DNA from 3 places in the Aminobacter sp. 01T433 genome. Region 1 is predicted to be linked to each of the others. Evidence: predicted binding sites of a transcription regulator. Region 1 holds the regulator's gene; each other region holds the start of a gene.
The links. The regulator PhoB, encoded in region 1, activates phosphate uptake and scavenging genes when phosphate is short. The targets are predictions, from matches to a motif close to TGTCATNNANCTGTCAT.

Region 1 (5,786 bases):
AGGCGATGACCACCATCACCGTCAAGATCGTCAACCAGCTGACCGGCGACCTTGAGTTCAACACGCCGCAGACGCTTGTGGCCTTCGCGCTCGGCATCACGCTCTTCGCGCTGACCTTGGTGATGAACATCGTCGCGCTTTACATCGTCCGGAAGTACCGGGAGCAATACGAATGACCGATATTTCGCTCGACACGCCGACCGCGTCGGTAGCCCGTCCGCGCCGCGACATCGGCATCAAGAAACGCTACGCCGCCGAGCGCCGGTTCCGCCTTTATGGCGTGCTCGCCATTGCCGTCGGCCTGGCGTTCCTGGGGATCATGTTGACCTCGATCGTCTCCAAGGGCTACACCGCCTTCTGGCAGACGACGGTGACGTTGCCGATCCATTTCGACGAAAAGATCATCGACCCGAGCAACAAGCGGGCGACCGATCCGAACGTGCTGATCATGGCGAACTATCCCAAGCTCGCCGAGGCAGCACTGATCGAAAAGCTCGGCATCGACCCGAACGACAAGGCCGAGGTCCGCAAGCTCAAGGGCTTCTTGTCCGATAGCTCGCGTGTCCAGCTCAGGGCCATTGTTGCGGCGGACCCGTCGGTCATCGGCACCACGCGCAATGTCGATATCCTTGCCGCAGCCAATCTCGACTCGGCCTTCAAGGGCCAGATCGATCTCGACGTGCCGGAAAGCCGCCGCAAGGTGTCGGACCAGCAGGTCGAGTGGATGAACAAGCTCAAGGCCGAAGGCGTGATGGCCGAACACTTCAACACCGGGCTGTTCAGCTATGGCGCGTCGAGCCGGCCGGAAACGTCAGGCGTCGGCGTCGCACTCATCGGCTCGTTCTACATGATGGGGATCGTGCTGCTGCTGGCGTTGCCGATCGGTGTTGCCGCCTCGATCTATCTCGAGGAGTTCGCCAAGAAGAGCCGCTTCACCGACATCATCGAGGTCAACATCAACAACCTAGCCGCCGTGCCGTCGATCGTCTTCGGCCTGCTTGGTCTTGCGGTGTTCATCAATTTCCTCGGCCTGCCACGATCGGCATCCTTCGTTGGCGGCCTGGTGCTGACGCTGATGACGCTGCCGACGATCATCATCGCGACGCGTGCGGCACTCGCCGCAGTGCCGCCGTCGATCCGTTCGGCGGCGCTGGGCCTTGGTGCTTCGAAGATGCAGATGGTGTTCCATCACATCCTGCCGCTGGCAGCCCCCGGCATCCTGACCGGCACGATCATTGGGCTCGCACGCGCGCTCGGCGAGACGGCGCCGCTTCTGCTGATTGGCATGGTCGCTTTCGTCGCCGACTATCCCACGACGCCATTCGATCCGGCGACGGCCTTGCCGGTGCAGATCTACATGTGGGCGAACGAGGCTGAACGCGCCTTTGTCGAGCGCATGTCGGGCGCCATCATCATCCTTTTGATCTTCCTCATGGCCATGAACATCGTCGCCATCGTCCTGCGCCGCCGCTTCGAGCGCCGCTGGTAGGGCATGGACAAGGAGTATCCTGCTATGAACATCATGACCGAGAAAAAACTCGAAGACGCGGTAAATGCCGAGATGAACAGACCCAACGAAATCATCAAGATGCGCGGCGACCAGGTCACCGTGCACTATGGCGACAAGCAGGCGCTGTTCGGTGTCAATCTGGACGTCCGACAGAACCAGGTGACAGCGCTGATCGGCCCTTCGGGCTGTGGCAAGTCGACCTTCCTGCGTTGCCTCAACCGCATGAACGACACCATCGACGCAGCTCGTGTCGGCGGCAAGATCACGCTCGACAACGAGGATATCTACGATCCCAAGATCGACGTGGTCGAACTGCGCGCGCGTGTCGGCATGGTGTTCCAGAAGCCGAACCCGTTCCCCAAGTCGATCTACGAAAACGTCGCCTATGGCCCACGTATCCACGGCCTTGCCAAGAACAAGGCCGAGCTCGACGTGATCGTCGAGAAGAGCCTGCAGAAGGCGGCCCTGTGGAACGAAGCCAAGGACCGTCTCAACGAGCCGGGCACCGGCCTGTCGGGTGGCCAGCAGCAGCGCCTGTGCATCGCGCGCGCCATTGCGGTGTCGCCTGAGGTGATCCTGATGGACGAGCCGTGCTCGGCACTCGATCCGATCGCCACCGCGAAGGTGGAGGAGCTGATCGACGAGCTGCGCGAGAACTACACGATCGTGATCGTGACGCACTCGATGCAGCAGGCGGCACGCGTGTCGCAGCGCACCGCGATGTTCCACCTCGGCTATCTCGTCGAGGAAGGCGCTACCGACAAGATGTTCACCAACCCCGACGACAAGCGGACGCAGGACTACATCACCGGCCGCTTCGGCTGAGTGGACGTTTTCGCCGCGGTATACGAGACGAGGAATAAATCATGGGCGAACATACAGTCCGGTCCTTCGACGAAGAACTCCAGCATGTCGACCAGCTCATCCGTGACATGGGCGATCTTGGCAGCTCGATGGTTGCCGGTGCCATCCGTGCGCTGTTGTCGTCCGACCAGGCGCTGGCGCAAAGCGTTGTCGCCGACGACACGATCATGGACGCCAAGCAGCGCGAACTCGACAACAGCGCCATCACGCTGATCGCCAAGCGCCAGCCGATGGCCCAGGATCTGCGCGCCGTGGTCGGCGCCATCCGCATGGCGGGCGATCTCGAACGCATCGGCGATCTTGCCAAGAACATCGCCAAGCGCGTTGGCGCCGTCGGCCAATCGCCGACGCCACGCAATCTTTCGCATTCGATCGATGCCATGGCACAGCTGGTGCTCGACCAGGTGCGGGGCGTGGTTGATCTCTATGTCGCGCGTCAGGCCGAGGGCCTGAAGAACTTGCGCGCCGACGACCAGAAGATCGACATCCAGTACAACGCCGTGTTCCGCGAGCTCCTGACCTACATGATGGAAGATCCGCGCAACATCACTGCCTGCACGCATCTTTTGTTCTGCGCCAAAAACCTGGAGCGCATTGGCGACCATGTCACCAACATCGCCGAGAACGCGTATTTCGTGGTGACCGGCACGCAGCTGCCGCTCCACCGGCCGAAGGTTGAAGAAACCACGTCGCCGGTTTCGGCCACCTGAACTCCAACATAGAGGACAGCCGATGATCGCCCCCAAGATCATGGTCGTCGAGGATGAAGAGCCGCTGGGCGTGCTGCTTCGCTACAACCTCGAGTCCGAAGGCTACCAGGTCGAAGTCGTCACGCGTGGCGACGAGGCCGAAATACGGCTTCAGGAAAACGTGCCCGACCTTTTGGTGCTCGACTGGATGGTGCCGGCACTCTCCGGCATCGAGCTGTGCCGCAGGCTTCGGATGCGGCCCGACACCGAACGCCTGCCGATCATCATGCTGACGGCGCGTGGCGAAGAAAGCGACCGCGTGCGCGGGCTTTCGACCGGTGCCGATGACTATCTGGTCAAGCCGTTCTCGACGCCTGAGTTCATGGCGCGGGTGAAGGCGTTGCTGCGCCGGGCCAAGCCCGAAGTGCTTTCTTCGATCCTCAAGGTCGGCGACATCATGCTCGATCGCGAGTCGCACCGGGTCTACCGCAAGAAGAGCGAGATCAAGCTCGGGCCAACCGAGTTCCGGCTGCTTGAGTTCATGATGCGGCATCCCGGCCGGGTGTTTTCGCGCAGCCAGTTGCTCGATAATGTCTGGGGCGAGACGATCTACATCGACGAACGCACCGTCGACGTCCATGTCGGGCGCCTGCGCAAGGCGGTCAACACCGGGCGCATGCCCGACGTGATCCGCACCATCCGCGGCGCCGGCTACGCTATCCGCGAGGATTAGGCGACCGTTCGGCGGGACAACGACGTTTGGCCCGCCGCACGCTTGACGGACACGACCAGGCGCTTTGTCGCCAAAGTGCGATCAGCGCCATCCGCCGTTCGGCAGCCGCCCATGATAAGGTGTGTTGCGGCAATGACCGTAGGGGCCGTGCCAATAGCCCGGAGGGCAGCCGTTGCCGTAGCGCGGCGCAACCCGCCTATATTCGCCATAGCGGCATCCGCCATACGGCCCGCGCCAGCCGCCGACGCCGCAGCCCTGTACAATGGGAATGACCATCGCCGAAGCTTCAGGGGCAAGCGGTGCGGGGATCGGGGATGCTGACGCAGAAAACGATGAAGCACACAAAAGGCCGATGCCGGCCAGGATGTTACGCAGCAGACTGGTCATCGCGGGTTCTCCGAAACTGGAAGACAAGTCGGTTCCAGGTTTGGTTCCACTCGCGGTTCCCTTGCCGAGGCCTGGAGCCTGCTTCAAGGGGCGGACGCGGACTGTCATCCAGGGTGCCAGTATGGTCGCGACCGTCGTTGTAATTGCGACAGCCGAAATCAAATGTCCTTGAGCGGTATGTCAGCCCCTGTGCTGCGCGGGGGCTGGGCCTGCGGCGAAGATCTCCTGATCGACATAGAGCAAGGCGCGCATCAGGCAGCCCAGGCGGATGAGGGGGACTTCGTTCGGTTCGGTGTCGAAGGAGATCGCCTTCGAGTGCAGCCCGCCGGCCGTCTTGGCGATGGCCGCGCGGACATGCGGCTCCATCAAGTCGAAGGCGGTAGCACCCACGCCAACAAAGGCGAGCGGTGCCGGATCGATCAGCGCAAACATCGATCCCAGGCCGAAGCCGATGGCCTCGCCCGCCTTGCGGAACGCCTCGCGCTCGGGGCCGTCATGGTCGCGGGCGGCGTCGGCGAGGGCGGTGATGTCCTCGTCGGAGAGATCGGCGAGCGGCTCGGCATTCTCGTCGCCGAGACGTGCATTGCGCCATATGGCGTAGTTGCCGGCATAGGCTTCGACGCAGCCGCGCCGGCCACAGCGGCAAAGCGCGCCCTCGGGCCGGTGGATCATGTGGCCGAACTCGCCCCCTGACGAATGCGTGCCGGTGAAGAGCTCGCCCTTCAATACCAGTCCCATGCCGATGCCATGCGAAAGCAGGATGGCGATGAAATCGTCGCGGTAGCGGACTGGGTCGCGCCAGCGCAGGGCCTCGGCGATCATGTTGCAGTCGTTTTCGACCGTCACCGGCACGCCGAATTCCTGTTCGAGCCGGTCGGCGAAGGGAATGTCGTCATGCGGGGTGATCGGCGACCACAACAGCTTGCGCGAGCCCGAATCGGTGATGCCCTGGACGGCGAGCGCGATGCGCAGCACCGGGCCGTATGTCGTTTCGATGCGATCCATCAGGCCCCGGATCATGGTGACGCATTCGTCGATCAAGGCATGCGCCGGCATGCGCTGGGTGACGAGACGGCGGTTGTCTTCGACGATGGTGTTGCCGGCATAGTCGATGATGGCGGCCGACAGGCTGTTGAGGGAAAGCACGACAGCAACGATCGACGCAGCCTTTGGATCGACCGCAAGGGCGACCTGCGGCCGGCCGCGCTTCATTGCGACTTGTTCATTGCCCTTGGCTTCGGCGAGGATGCCCTCGGCGATGAGGTCGGAGGATATCGTCGATATGGTGGAGTGGCTGAGGCCGGTCGTTGCGGCAATTTCGGTGCGCGAAGGCTGGCTGGCGCGACGAACGGCTGATATGACCATGGCGCGGTTGCGCCGTCTCAGATCGTCGTGACGTATGCCGACCGACATGTGCTCGTCTTCCTCCCGGCGAAGCGCTGCCCTTCTGATGCGGCAGTCCCTAGCGCCAACTAATTGTGACAGAGCCGAAGCCAAAAGTCTTTATTTATTTCGAGTCCCGAAAAAATTAGGAAGGCCTTGCGAAACCATGTTGACAGCGGCTGGCCGTTGAGTCACTATTTTTTCGAGGCTCGAAAAAAAG
Region 2 (5,786 bases), on a different contig from region 1:
GCCATAGGGCAGGAATTCGGGCGAATCCTCGCCCTGCGCCTCGTAATCTTCGATCATCTGGCGGCCGCCGCCGGAATAGCCCGAGATACCGTTGACGGTAACAGGGAAGTCCGCCGGCAGAAGCCCTGCGGTGACGAGCGGCCGCAGGCCGGCTATCGGCCCCTGTGGCCAGCAGCCGGGGTTGGCGACGCGCTTCGATGCCGCGATCGCCTTCATCTGCGCTTCGTCCATTTCCGGAAAGCCGTAGGTCCAGCCGTCTGCCACGCGGTGCGCGGTCGAAGCGTCGATGACGCGGGTGGTGTTGTTTTCGATCAGTGCGACGCTCTCGCGCGCCGCATCGTCGGGCAGGCACAGGATCGCCACATCGGCCGCGTTGAGGAATTCGGCGCGCGCCGCCAGTTCCTTGCGGCGCTCGACAGGCACCGAAATGACTTCGAGGTCATGGCGCCCGGCGAGCAGCGCCCTGATCTGCAGACCGGTGGTGCCGTGTTCGCCGTCGATGAAGATTTTCGGTTTCATGTCTGTCGTTCCGTCGAAAGTTTTAGCATTTCATAAGCTTATGGCCGGATTCGGACTCAAGTCGGCAAGTCCTTGAAACGTCGTCTCAGGCTTTGTCGCGTGCCTTTTTCTCGGCCAGCAGGCCAAGATAGTGCATGGCGACCGTCGAGCCCGCGATGGCCGTAATATCGGCATGGTCGTAGGCCGGTGCAACCTCGACGACGTCGGCGCCGACAATATCGATCTGGGTCATCTGGCGCAGCACCGACAAGATCTTGGCCGAGGAAGGGCCACCCGCCACTGGGGTTCCGGTTCCTGGCGCATAGGCCGGGTCGAGGCAGTCGATATCGAAGGTGACATAGGTTTTCTTGCCACCGGTGCGCTCGGCGATCGCATAGGCGATATCGGCGGCCCGCATCTCCTCGACTTCGTGGCCATAAAGGATCTTGATGCCGAAATCGTCAGGCGCATGGGTGCGGATGCCGATCTGTATCGAACGGTCGGGATCGATGATGCCTTCTTTCACCGCGCGGCCGACGAAGGAGCCGTGGTCGATGCGTTTGCCGTCGTCCGGCCAGGTGTCCTGGTGGGCGTCGAATTGCACCAGCGCCATTGGGCCGTGGATCGCTGCATGTGCCTTGAGCACCGGCCAGGTGACGAAATGGTCGCCGCCGAGCGTCAAAAGGAACGCGCCCGATTTCAGGATTTTTGCCGCCTCGCGTTCGATTGTCGCTGGCGTCTTTTGATGGTTGCCGCTGTCGAGCAGGCAATCGCCATAGTCGATGACGGCGAGATCGTCGAACAGGTCGCGGTTGAAAGGATATTGCGGGTCGCAATCGAAGATCGCCGAGGCGCGGCGGATGGCCTGCGGACCAAAGCGCGCGCCCGGCCGGTTGGTGACCGCAGCATCGAAAGGAATGCCCCAGACCACCGCATCGGCGCCCGCAACGTTCTTCGAATATTTGCGTCGCATGAAAGACAGGGCCCCTGCATAGGTCGGATCACCCGAGCGGCCGGTGTTTGTCCGCGCGGTGAAGGCGTGATCGATCGATGAAGTGGGCATGGGCAGTCTCCGCAGTCGGTCTATCGGAATTCGAGGGGCAAGAACTACAGAAGCCGGCCGCAACATGCCAGCCCCGAGGTGCAATGCGTGTGACGGGTCGGCTTTCCCGAGCGTTCATGTCTCTGTCATCCGCCCTACATGCCCTTGTCATCGGTGCTGGCTAACTCGTTGTCGCATCCTTCGGCCATGGAGCGATTCCCATGCGGGCAGTTCTGGCAGTCCTACTCCTTGTCTTTGGCGGCCCCTCGGTGGGGCATGCAGAAACGCGGGCCGAGCAGATCCTCGAGCGTTTCGACGATGCCAACCAGTGGCGTGACCACGTCATGGTGGTGGCCCATCGCGGCGGCGGCTTGGCGGCAGGCAAAGGGCTTTATCCCGAAAATTCCATCGCCTCGGTGCGCGGCGTCATCGCGCTTGGCGCGGAAATGGTCGAGATCGACATACGGCGCTCCAGGGATGGCGAACTGATCGTCATGCATGACAGCTGGCTCGACCGAACGACCAACTGCAAAGGCGAAGTGATTGCCCGCACGCTAGAAGAATTGCGTCACTGCCACCTCGTCGTTGAGGGAACGGGCGAGGTGAGCAGCGAGCCGGTACCGACCTTGCGCGAAATGCTTGGCGTCACCAAGGGCAAGATCCTGGTCAATCTCGACAACAAGCTGGAAACCGCCGATCTCGCTGACATGGTTGCCATAGCGCGCGACATGGGCATGGAGGAACAAGTTGTCGTGAAGGCGAACCTTTGGGATGCCGAACGCGTGGCCACGGTCAAGGAAACCATGCGTCGGGTTGGCCAGGGCTTTCAGTTCATGCCGATCATCGCCGACGATGCGGTGCGCGATGCCGGCTTCGTCGAGGTAGCCAGCAAGGCGTTTTCCGCCCGCGCGGTCGAGATGATCACTTGGCGTGGCGATGCCGAGACGATGACAGTATCAGGCGGGCCACTGTTTTCCGCCAAGGTGAGGGCGGCTTCCGTACGCGGCAATTGGCACATCTGGGTCGACACCCATGCCATCGTCAACAAGCCTGGTGGTTTCCTGTCCGGCGGGCGCGGCGACGAGCTTGCAGTTGCCGCAGGCTTTCCCGGAGAAACCTTCGGCTTCTGGGCCGAGCGTGGCGCAACGATGATCCAGACTGACGAGCCCAAAGCAGCCATCCAATGGCTGGCTGCCAATGGCTATCGCGCGCCCTATTCGGACGTCGAAGAGTCGGTAGCGGCGGCAATGGGGCAGGGCGCCCTTGGTCGGGGCAATGCGCCGACGAACTGAGGTGCCACTTGATCAGTCGATCGACTGCCGGAGCGACCTTTGCCGGTCCTTGATGTCGTATTTCGAACCGCCGGCGCTCAGTAGCTTCTTCGACAGTTTCTTGCAGTGTGTATCAGCTTTCTTGGCCGCCTTCTTCTCGTCGGCGCCCTTGGCTATCGCCTTGTCGGCCGTCCGCTGCCAACACGTATCGTAGTAGCTGGCACGCTTCTGGTACTTGCTGTTCGCTGCCGCTTCGGCGTCCGTCCCACTCCCGGCGATAACAGCCGCCGCTATCCAGCCAATCATGGGAAGAATGACGGTTCGCATCGTGGGTGACATCCGACCGGTTGCGAAGATCATACGGCATTTATGCAAAGGGACAAAAAGAAAGGGGCCGGTTTTGACCGGCCCCTTCCAAAATTCTCGAGAATGCAGTCTCGGCGCTTAGCGCTTGGAGAACTGGAAGCTCTTGCGGGCCTTGGCCTTGCCGTACTTCTTACGCTCGACGACACGGCTGTCGCGGGTCAGGAAGCCGCCCTTCTTGAGCACGCCGCGCAGCGCCGGCTCGTAGTAGGTCAGAGCCTTGGAGACGCCGTGACGAACAGCACCGGCCTGGCCCGAGAGACCGCCGCCGACGACGGTGGCGATGACGTCGTACTGGCCGACGCGGGCAGCCGCGACGATCGGCTGGTTCAGGATCATCTGCAGCACGGGGCGCGCGAAGTAAGCCGCGAATTCCTTGCCGTTGACGATGATCTTGCCAGTGCCCGGCTTGATCCAGACGCGAGCAATGGCGTTCTTGCGCTTGCCGGTGGCATAGGCGCGGCCGCTCTTGTCGAGCTTCTGGACGTGAACCGGAGCGGCAGGCTGCACCGAAGCGGTCACGGTGCCGAGTTCTGCGAGCGAGCTGAGATCAGCCATGATTACGAGGCCTTCTTGTTCTTGGCGTTCAGCGCGCCGACGTCGAGCGTCACTGGCTGCTGAGCGACATGCGGATGGTCGGCGCCTGCATAGACGCGGAGATTCTTCATCTGGCGACGGCCAAGCGGACCACGCGGGATCATGCGCTCAATGGCCTTTTCCAGGACGCGCTCGGGGAAACGACCCTCGAGCAGCTGGCGCGCGGTGCGCTCCTTGATGCCGCCGGGATGGCCGGTGTGCCAGTAGTACACCTTGTCGGTGAACTTCTTGCCGGTGAACGCGACCTTGTCGGCGTTGATGATGATGACATTGTCACCGTCGTCGACGTGGGGCGTGAAAGTGGGCTTGTTCTTGCCGCGGAGGATGTTGGCGACGATGGAGGCGAGACGGCCGACGACGAGACCTTCGGCGTCGATCAGCACCCACTTCTTCACCACGTCCGCAGGCTTCTGCGAAAAGGTTGTCATGGTTATATGCTTTCGGTTCGGACCTTCCGGAGAAGGCGTTTCTTGTTGCTTTCATTGGCAAAGGCCGAAGCCCTAGCCAATAACAAAACGGCGACCCAATGCGGGCCGCTGCTTTGAGTGGGCTTATAGGTGAGCGTCAACGACGCGTCAAGCGAAGCGGCAGGCCATATTTCCTATAAAATTCAACGAAAACAATGGGATGCGCAAGAGGTATTATTTTACCGCACCACCTTGACGCTTTGGCGGCACTGAATAGGTACCTGTTGCATGCGCGACGGTCTGCTGATCAGGGCCGGCGACGATGTCGATGTCGAAGACCATCAGGCTCTTGCCAAGCTTGAGGATGCGGCAGTGGCCGTCGATCGGACCGGCCTCGGCCTTGCGCATGAAGTTGATGTTGAGATTGGTCGTCACCGAGAGCGCATCGGGCCCGGCGTGGCTGAGCACGCAGACATAGCCGCCAATGTCGGCAAGGGTGAAGAGCGACGGACCGGAGACCGTGCCGCCCGGCCTGAGATGGCGGTCATCGGCGTTGAGCCGCACGGTGCAGCCGCCTGGGAACACTTCGGTCACCTGATAGAAATCATAGTGCTCATTGAGCTGCGGGTAGACCTCCCTGAGGAGGTCGTTGACCTCGGCCGCGGTCATCAGCGGCTTCAATCCACTCTGGTTCGGCATATTTTGGTCTTCCCCCTGCGCAAGCCGCGTTCCGGTTCCCGCGTGTGATCTGTCGCCAACAAGACATAGTTGGGAACTAAGGTTCAAGGCTGCGCGTATACGCTTATGCTTCGATGCAGGCGATTCTTTCGCTGCATCGAACGAAGAGGGACAATATGGCTGAAATCGTCGCCATCAAGCGCAGCGAACCGGATGGACCGGTATGGTCCACGCTGGAGAAGGGCGTGTTGCGCCTGACGCTCGCCAATCCGCCGGCCAATGCGCTTTCGCTCGAAACGATGGCCGCACTTCAGTCACAACTTGACGGCGCGCGCGACGACAAGGCTGTGCGGGTGATCGTGCTCGCGGCGTCAGGCAAGGTGTTTTGCGCCGGACATGATCTCAAGGAAATGACGGCACGCAGAAGCGATGCCGACCGCGGCCGCGCCTTCTTTGAGCTGACCATGTTGCACTGCTCGACGCTGATGCAATCCATCGTGCGTCATCCCAAGCCGGTCATCGCCGAAGTTGATGGTCTGGCCACGGCGGCCGGGTTGCAACTGGTTGCAAGCTGCGATCTCGCGATCGCGTCGGACCAATCCACATTCTGCACGCCGGGCGTCAATATCGGCCTGTTCTGCTCGACGCCGATGGTCGCCCTTTCGCGCAATGTCTCGCGCAAGCAGGCGATGGAGATGCTTCTCACCGGTGAGACGATCGATGCCACGACCGCGCGCGACTTCGGCCTGGTCAATCGCGTGGTGCCACGTGAGTACCTGAATCACATTGTCGGAAAATACGTCCAAACCATTGTTTCAAAATCACCTTTGACGCTGAAGATCGGCAAGGAAGCGTTCTACGCCCAGGCCGATATGGGGCTTGCGGAAGCCTATGATCACGCCTCGCGGGTGATGGTCGAGAACATGCTGG
Region 3 (5,786 bases), on a different contig from region 1:
GCAGCATGACGATAGCGCGCCTCCTCCTCCGTCTCTTCGATGCCAAAGGCAGCGAATGACTTGCGTGTCCATTCGGCAAGCTCATGCGCATGGCGCACCGAACGCGCGCGCAGCAAGGCCAGTTCTTCGGCAGCAGAGATAAGCGGATCGGCACGTTGCTCCTGCTCGTCGAGCAGCGAAAACAAAAAGCCCTCGCGCACACCGAGAGCCGAGACAACGATCTTCGACGGCTCCATCGCCTCAATGATTTCCTGCAGCACCACAGCGCCATAGGGCAAAAGCGAGCGGCGGTTCTTCGACACGCCTTCGATGCCCTTGACCTTCTCGACATCGCCACGCGCGACCTGCTTGAGGAAGGGGATCAGGCTCGTGGGATCGAGTTCGTAGTGGTGCATCACCTCAAGCGGATAGTTGGTGATGTTCATATGCAGGCGGGCGAGGTTTCGCCACGTGCCGCCGACGGCATAGAAGGTCCTGCCCTGCCCGCCCTTGAGCAGCTTGGCGCGCATGAGTTCGGTACGCGCGATCTTGGCCGCCACCACCGGCGAGCCTTTCGCCATGTCCTGGAGTCTCAGGCCACCGAGCGGCAAGGTGATGCCCTCGCCGATGTCTTCGCCCCTGACGTCGACGAGTTCCAGACTACCGCCGCCCAGATCGCCGGCGATGCCGTCAGCGGGATGGAAGCCGGAGATCACGCCAAGAGCGGAATAATGGGCCTCTTCGCGGCCGGTAAGCACCTGGATCTTGGTGCCGAGTACGTCTTCTGCGCGCTGGATGAAATCGGGACCGTTGATGGCCTCGCGCGCGGCAGCGGTCGCCAGCACATACATTTTTTCCGCGCCCGCCTGTTCGGACAACCCGCGAAAACGCCTGAACTCCTCCATCGAGCGCGTCACGCCCTCAGGGTCGAGCTTTCCCGTCGAAACGATGCCGCGGCCAAGACCGGCCAGCATCTTTTCGTTGAACAGAAGGGTCGGCGAGCGCGCCAACCCTTCATAGACGACCAGACGGATGGAGTTCGAGCCGATATCGATGATCGACAGCGGTCGGCGGTCCTTGAGCCGGCCCTGCGAAAGTTGCGCCATCAGGTGGCCGCCGCCTCAGCCTTCTTGCGACGTTTGAACTGGGCAATGCGCTTGGGCGCATGAGACTTCAGCGCGTCACCCCGTCCGGACAGACTCGGATTGGTCATGAAATATTCCTGCGCATTGAACGGCTCTTCGCCCTCGTCCAGCGTGATCCGCCGCGAGGTTCCATCCGCCAATACTTCGAAACTTTGCTGGTTGTCCATGATGTTTCCGAGCATGACCTGGCCAAGCACCTGCTCGTGCACAGTCGAATGCGTGGTGATCGGCACCATGCATTCGACACGGCGGTCGAGGTTGCGCGGCATCAAATCCGCCGAACTGATGTAGACAACGGCCTCGTCTGACGGCAGGCCATGGCCATTGCCGAAGCAGTAGATGCGGCTGTGCTCGAGGAAGCGGCCGACGATCGACTTGACTCGAATGTTCTCCGACAGCCCGGGCACCTGTGGCCTCAGGCAGCAAATGCCGCGCACCACAAGGTCGATCTCGACCCCGCTTCGGCTGGCATCGTAAAGCGCGTCGATGATGATCGGATCGACCAGCGCGTTCATCTTCATCCATATCTGCGCCGGCTTGCCATTGCGGGCATGCTCGACCTCCTCGGCGATATGCTTGAGGATGCGGCTGCGCAGCGTGTAGGGCGACAAGGCGATGCACATCTCCTCCGCCGGCTCGGCATAGCCAGTGATGAAATTGAAGATCTGCGCCACGTCGCGCGCGATCGCCGAATCGGTGGTGAAGAACGACAGGTCGGTGTAGATGCGCGCGGTGATCGGGTGGTAGTTGCCGGTGCCGAGATGGACGTAGTTGCGAAGGCGCCCGTCCTCGCGGCGAACCACGAGCGACATCTTGGCGTGCGTCTTGAGTTCTAGGAAACCGAACACCACCTGCACGCCAGCGCGCTCGAGGTCGCGCGCCCAGCGGATATTGGCTTCCTCGTCGAAGCGCGCCTTGAGTTCGACAAGCGCGGTCACCGACTTGCCGGCTTCGGCAGCATCGACCAGCGCACGCACGATCGGGCTGTCATTGGACGTCCGGTAGAGTGTCTGCTTGATCGCCACCACTTCAGGATCGATCGCCGCCTGGCGCAGGAACTGCACGACGACATCGAAGGATTCGTAAGGGTGATGGACGACGAAGTCCTTTTCCCGGATCGCCGCGAAGCAGTCGCCGCGGTGTTCGCGGATACGCTCTGGGAAACGCGGATTGAATGGCGGGAACTTCAGGTCGTCGCGCGGCACGGCGACGATCTCGGATATCTGGTTGATGGCCAGCGGCCCACTCAGAATGCTGACGCGGTTGGCAGCAACGCCAAGTTCGCCGGCAACAAATTCGCGCAGTGCCGCCGGCATCTGGCTGTCGAACTCGATTCGGACCACCGAACCACGCCGCCGGCGCTTGAGCGCGGTCTCAAACAGCCGCACCAGGTCTTCGGATTCTTCCTCGACCTCGATGTCGCTATCGCGGATGATCTGGAACGTGCCGGAACCTTTGACCTCGTAGCCGGGGAAGAGCTTGCCGATGAACAGGCTCACCGTCTCCTCGATCGGGATGAAGCGCACCGCACGTTTGCGGTCCGGTAGGCGGATGTAGCGGCGCAGGGCTACCGGCAGGCGCAGCAAGGCCGTCATTTCCTCACCGTTCTTGCGGTGACGCAGCTGTAGCGCGATGGAGAATCCGAGATTGGGGATGAACGGGAAAGGATGCGCCGGGTCGATCGACAGGGGCGTCAAGACCGGGAAGATCTGCTCCATGAAGTGGTCCTCGAGCCACTTCTTCTCATCCTTGGTGAGGTCGGTCGCGGAAATGCTCTCGATACCTTCGAGCTTGAGCAGCTCCATCAGGCTCGACAGGCTCTTCTGCTGATCTTCCTGCAGGCGTTCGACCTCGAGCAGCAGCTGTTCGAGCTGTTGTTCGGGCGTGCGGCCATCGGGGCTGCGAATGGTGATTCCCTCGCGCACCTGCCCGGCCAGGCCAGCGACGCGGACCATGAAGAACTCATCGAGATTGCCGGCCGAAATCGACAGGAAGCGGACGCGTTCGAGCAGCGGGTGGTTGGGGTTTTGCGCCTGTTCGAGCACCCTTCTGTTGAATTGCAGCCAGGAGAACTCACGATTGACGAAGCGATCGGGGTTGCCGTCTGCCGCGTCTGTCGGCGACTTGTCGTTGACGAAATCGGTATGTACCGGCCTCAACTGATTCATATGCAACCCTTCCCCACCGCAGCGTTCCGCCGCTTATCCGGCTCAACTTATCCTCTGACAGGCAATTGCGACAGTTTCATTTCAGCATCTTGCAAACCTGCCGCTTATGATACAAACGCTTCGGATAACGGCGTCGCAGATCCCTTGGACGTGCAAGCGAGCCGTGGCATTCATGCGCGCAGTTCCTCGGAAGGGAAAAACACCATGGCCGGCGGCTCCATCCCCCACTTCCAGAACGATGCTGGACATGCCTTGATCGAGATCGGCGTGAAGGAATTCATGTGCGTGGGCGCCAACCCGCCCTTCGATCACCCGCATGTGTTCCTCGACATGGGCGCGGACGCCGAAAAGGTCTGCCCCTACTGCTCGACGCTCTATCGTTTCTCGTCCAAGCTGAAGGCGACCGAGACTCAGCCGTCAGGTTGCCTGTACGTCGCCGACCGCGCAGCCTGACGACTAAGCCGCGGTCATGCAATCGCGACAGATCGTGATTGCGGGAGCCGGCGTCGCCGGGCTCACTGCGGCGCTCGCCTTCGCAAGACATGGCTTTGGCGTTCGCGTTCACGAACGCGCGCCGACGCTCGAAGAAGTCGGTGCAGGCCTCCAGCTTTCTCCCAACGCGAGCCGCATACTAGACCGCCTTGGTGTGCTCGACCTCCTCAGTGCCTCGACCGTGCGGCCGGAAGCGGTCGTTCTGCGCGACGCAGCGACCTTGGCCGAACGGGCGCGTGTGCCGCTGGGTGCTGCGGCCGAGCGACGCTGGAAGGCTCCCTACCTCGTTGCCCATCGCGCCGACCTTCAACATGCCCTGCTCGCACAGGTCGCGAAAAGCCCCTTGATCGAGGTCACCACCGGCTCCGAGGTCACCGGCGTCGAGGCGCAGGCGGACGGTATCACGGTGTCGATCACGCAAGGCGGTGTCGCCTCCAATGTCGAGGCTGTTCTGTTCGTTGCGGCAGACGGCGTCTGGTCGGCCAGCCGGCGCCTTGTCGGCCCAAACGAGAAGAGCCGGTTTTCCGGCGAACTGGCCTGGCGCACCACGCTGTCTGCTGACGGCGACGTCGGCCGACATTTTGCCGAGCTGAGCTCGCCAGCCATGGTGACGACTTATCTTCACGCGGGCTTTCATCTCGTCGCCTACCCGATCCGTGCCGGCACAGCGATCAATCTCGCCGCCTTCACGCCAGGCAATTCGATCGCCGAGCAATGGTCGGGCGAGACCGATGCTGGTGCATTGAAACGAGCCATGCGAGGCACGGCACCTGCCCTTTCAAAGCTGATCGACGAAGCCGGGCCGTGGACGGTCTGGCCACTGCATACCGTCGACCAGGCCCGCCCATGGACCGCGCCAAGCGGCATCGCGTTGATCGGCGACGCGGCGCACGCCATGACGCCCTTCGCCGCCCAAGGTGCCGCGATGGCGATCGAAGACGCCTTTACGCTGGCGGATGCAATTGTGTCAGGCCCGGCGATCGCTGACGCGCTGTCGCGATGGGAAATGGAGCGCAAATTGCGCGTGCGCAAAGTGGCACGGCGCGGCGCGCTCAACCATTTCGCCTGGCATGCCAGCGGGCCGGTGGCAGTGGCGCGCAATCTGTTCCTCAAACTCAAATCGCCGGAAAGCCTCGCCGCCGACATGGATTGGCTCTATGGCTGGACCCCGCCCGGCTGGTCGGACCAAGGCCGGTTATAGAGCCCAAGCGACCAGTTCAGCGTCGCCGGCAAGGGGTTCCACCAGCCCGTCGTCAAACCGGCCTCACGCAGCGCCGCCGCCGTCCAGGTGTTGCATCCCGCCAAGGCGTTGAACTTGCCTTTGGCCTCAAAGAAACCGTCATAGGCGCCGTAGTTCACATCCGGTATGCGCTGTACGCCATTCGGCCCTTGCTGGAAGCTGCGCTCGATGAAATCGAGCAGTGCGGCAAAGCCGGCCTCGCCGATATCGAAGCGACTTACAGTCGGGTGCGGCAGTGCAATTTCGCCAGCCAAATCGACATGCATCACTGAATTGTCGAGCGTGAGCGCCGCAAGCACAGGCCCTGGCTTGAGCTCCGCCCATGTCGGCGTGCCAATGTAAAAGGCCTTGCTGCCCCAGCCGAACACCAGATAGCGCGCCCCCGGCAGGTCCGCCTCAATACCGGCGTCGAGCAGAAAGCTGAACTTTTCCAGCACCGACGCATCAAGTGGCACGGCAATGTCGGTGTGGATTGGGTTGGTGAAAACAAGGATGTGGCGCGGCGTTACGGCAGCTTGGTCGCCGCCGAAAAGCGGCCTTGGCACCAGCGCGCCGAACGCCACTGCGGTGAAAACCAGCAGGACAACGATGCCCAGAAGACGAAAGATTCTTCTCACTGGCAGGCTGTCCCCATTGTCGAAGCGTGCAGTTCCAACAAAAAAGCCCGGCCGAAATGCGACCGGGCTTTTGGATCGTTGAGCCAGGGCCTAATGCAGGATCTGGCTGAGGAACAGCTTGGTGCGTTCGTGGCGCGGATGGTCG

Region 2: the regulator PhoB is predicted to act here: its motif matches at 1,685-1,701, upstream of AC1DLV_RS05725 (glycerophosphodiester phosphodiesterase family protein).
Region 3: the regulator PhoB is predicted to act here: its motif matches at 3,360-3,376, upstream of AC1DLV_RS06485 (RNA degradosome polyphosphate kinase).

The regions. Positions count from the first base shown of each region.
Region 1 is NZ_JBFTPR010000005.1:217,621-223,406, reverse strand. Features, by position in the region: gene pstC (phosphate ABC transporter permease subunit PstC) at 1-176, shown strand, start outside; gene pstA (phosphate ABC transporter permease PstA) at 173-1,489, shown strand; gene pstB (phosphate ABC transporter ATP-binding protein PstB) at 1,514-2,335, shown strand; gene phoU (phosphate signaling complex protein PhoU) at 2,377-3,084, shown strand; gene phoB (phosphate regulon transcriptional regulator PhoB) at 3,107-3,796, shown strand; gene AC1DLV_RS10330 (GCG_CRPN prefix-to-repeats domain-containing protein) at 3,878-4,183, opposite strand; gene AC1DLV_RS10325 (ROK family protein) at 4,364-5,596, opposite strand.
Region 2 is NZ_JBFTPR010000003.1:84,462-90,247, reverse strand. Features, by position in the region: gene argC (N-acetyl-gamma-glutamyl-phosphate reductase) at 1-519, opposite strand, end outside; gene speB (agmatinase) at 605-1,561, opposite strand; gene AC1DLV_RS05725 (glycerophosphodiester phosphodiesterase family protein) at 1,762-2,832, shown strand; gene AC1DLV_RS05720 (hypothetical protein) at 2,845-3,171, opposite strand; gene rpsI (30S ribosomal protein S9) at 3,256-3,732, opposite strand; gene rplM (50S ribosomal protein L13) at 3,735-4,199, opposite strand; gene AC1DLV_RS05705 (PaaI family thioesterase) at 4,413-4,877, opposite strand; gene AC1DLV_RS05700 (enoyl-CoA hydratase) at 5,033-5,786, shown strand, end outside.
Region 3 is NZ_JBFTPR010000003.1:252,574-258,359, forward strand. Features, by position in the region: gene ppx (exopolyphosphatase) at 1-1,085, opposite strand, end outside; gene AC1DLV_RS06485 (RNA degradosome polyphosphate kinase) at 1,085-3,292, opposite strand; gene AC1DLV_RS06490 (zinc-finger domain-containing protein) at 3,497-3,745, shown strand; gene AC1DLV_RS06495 (FAD-dependent monooxygenase) at 3,762-4,985, shown strand; gene AC1DLV_RS06500 (TIGR02117 family protein) at 4,940-5,641, opposite strand; gene AC1DLV_RS06505 (amino acid ABC transporter ATP-binding protein) at 5,732-5,786, opposite strand, start outside.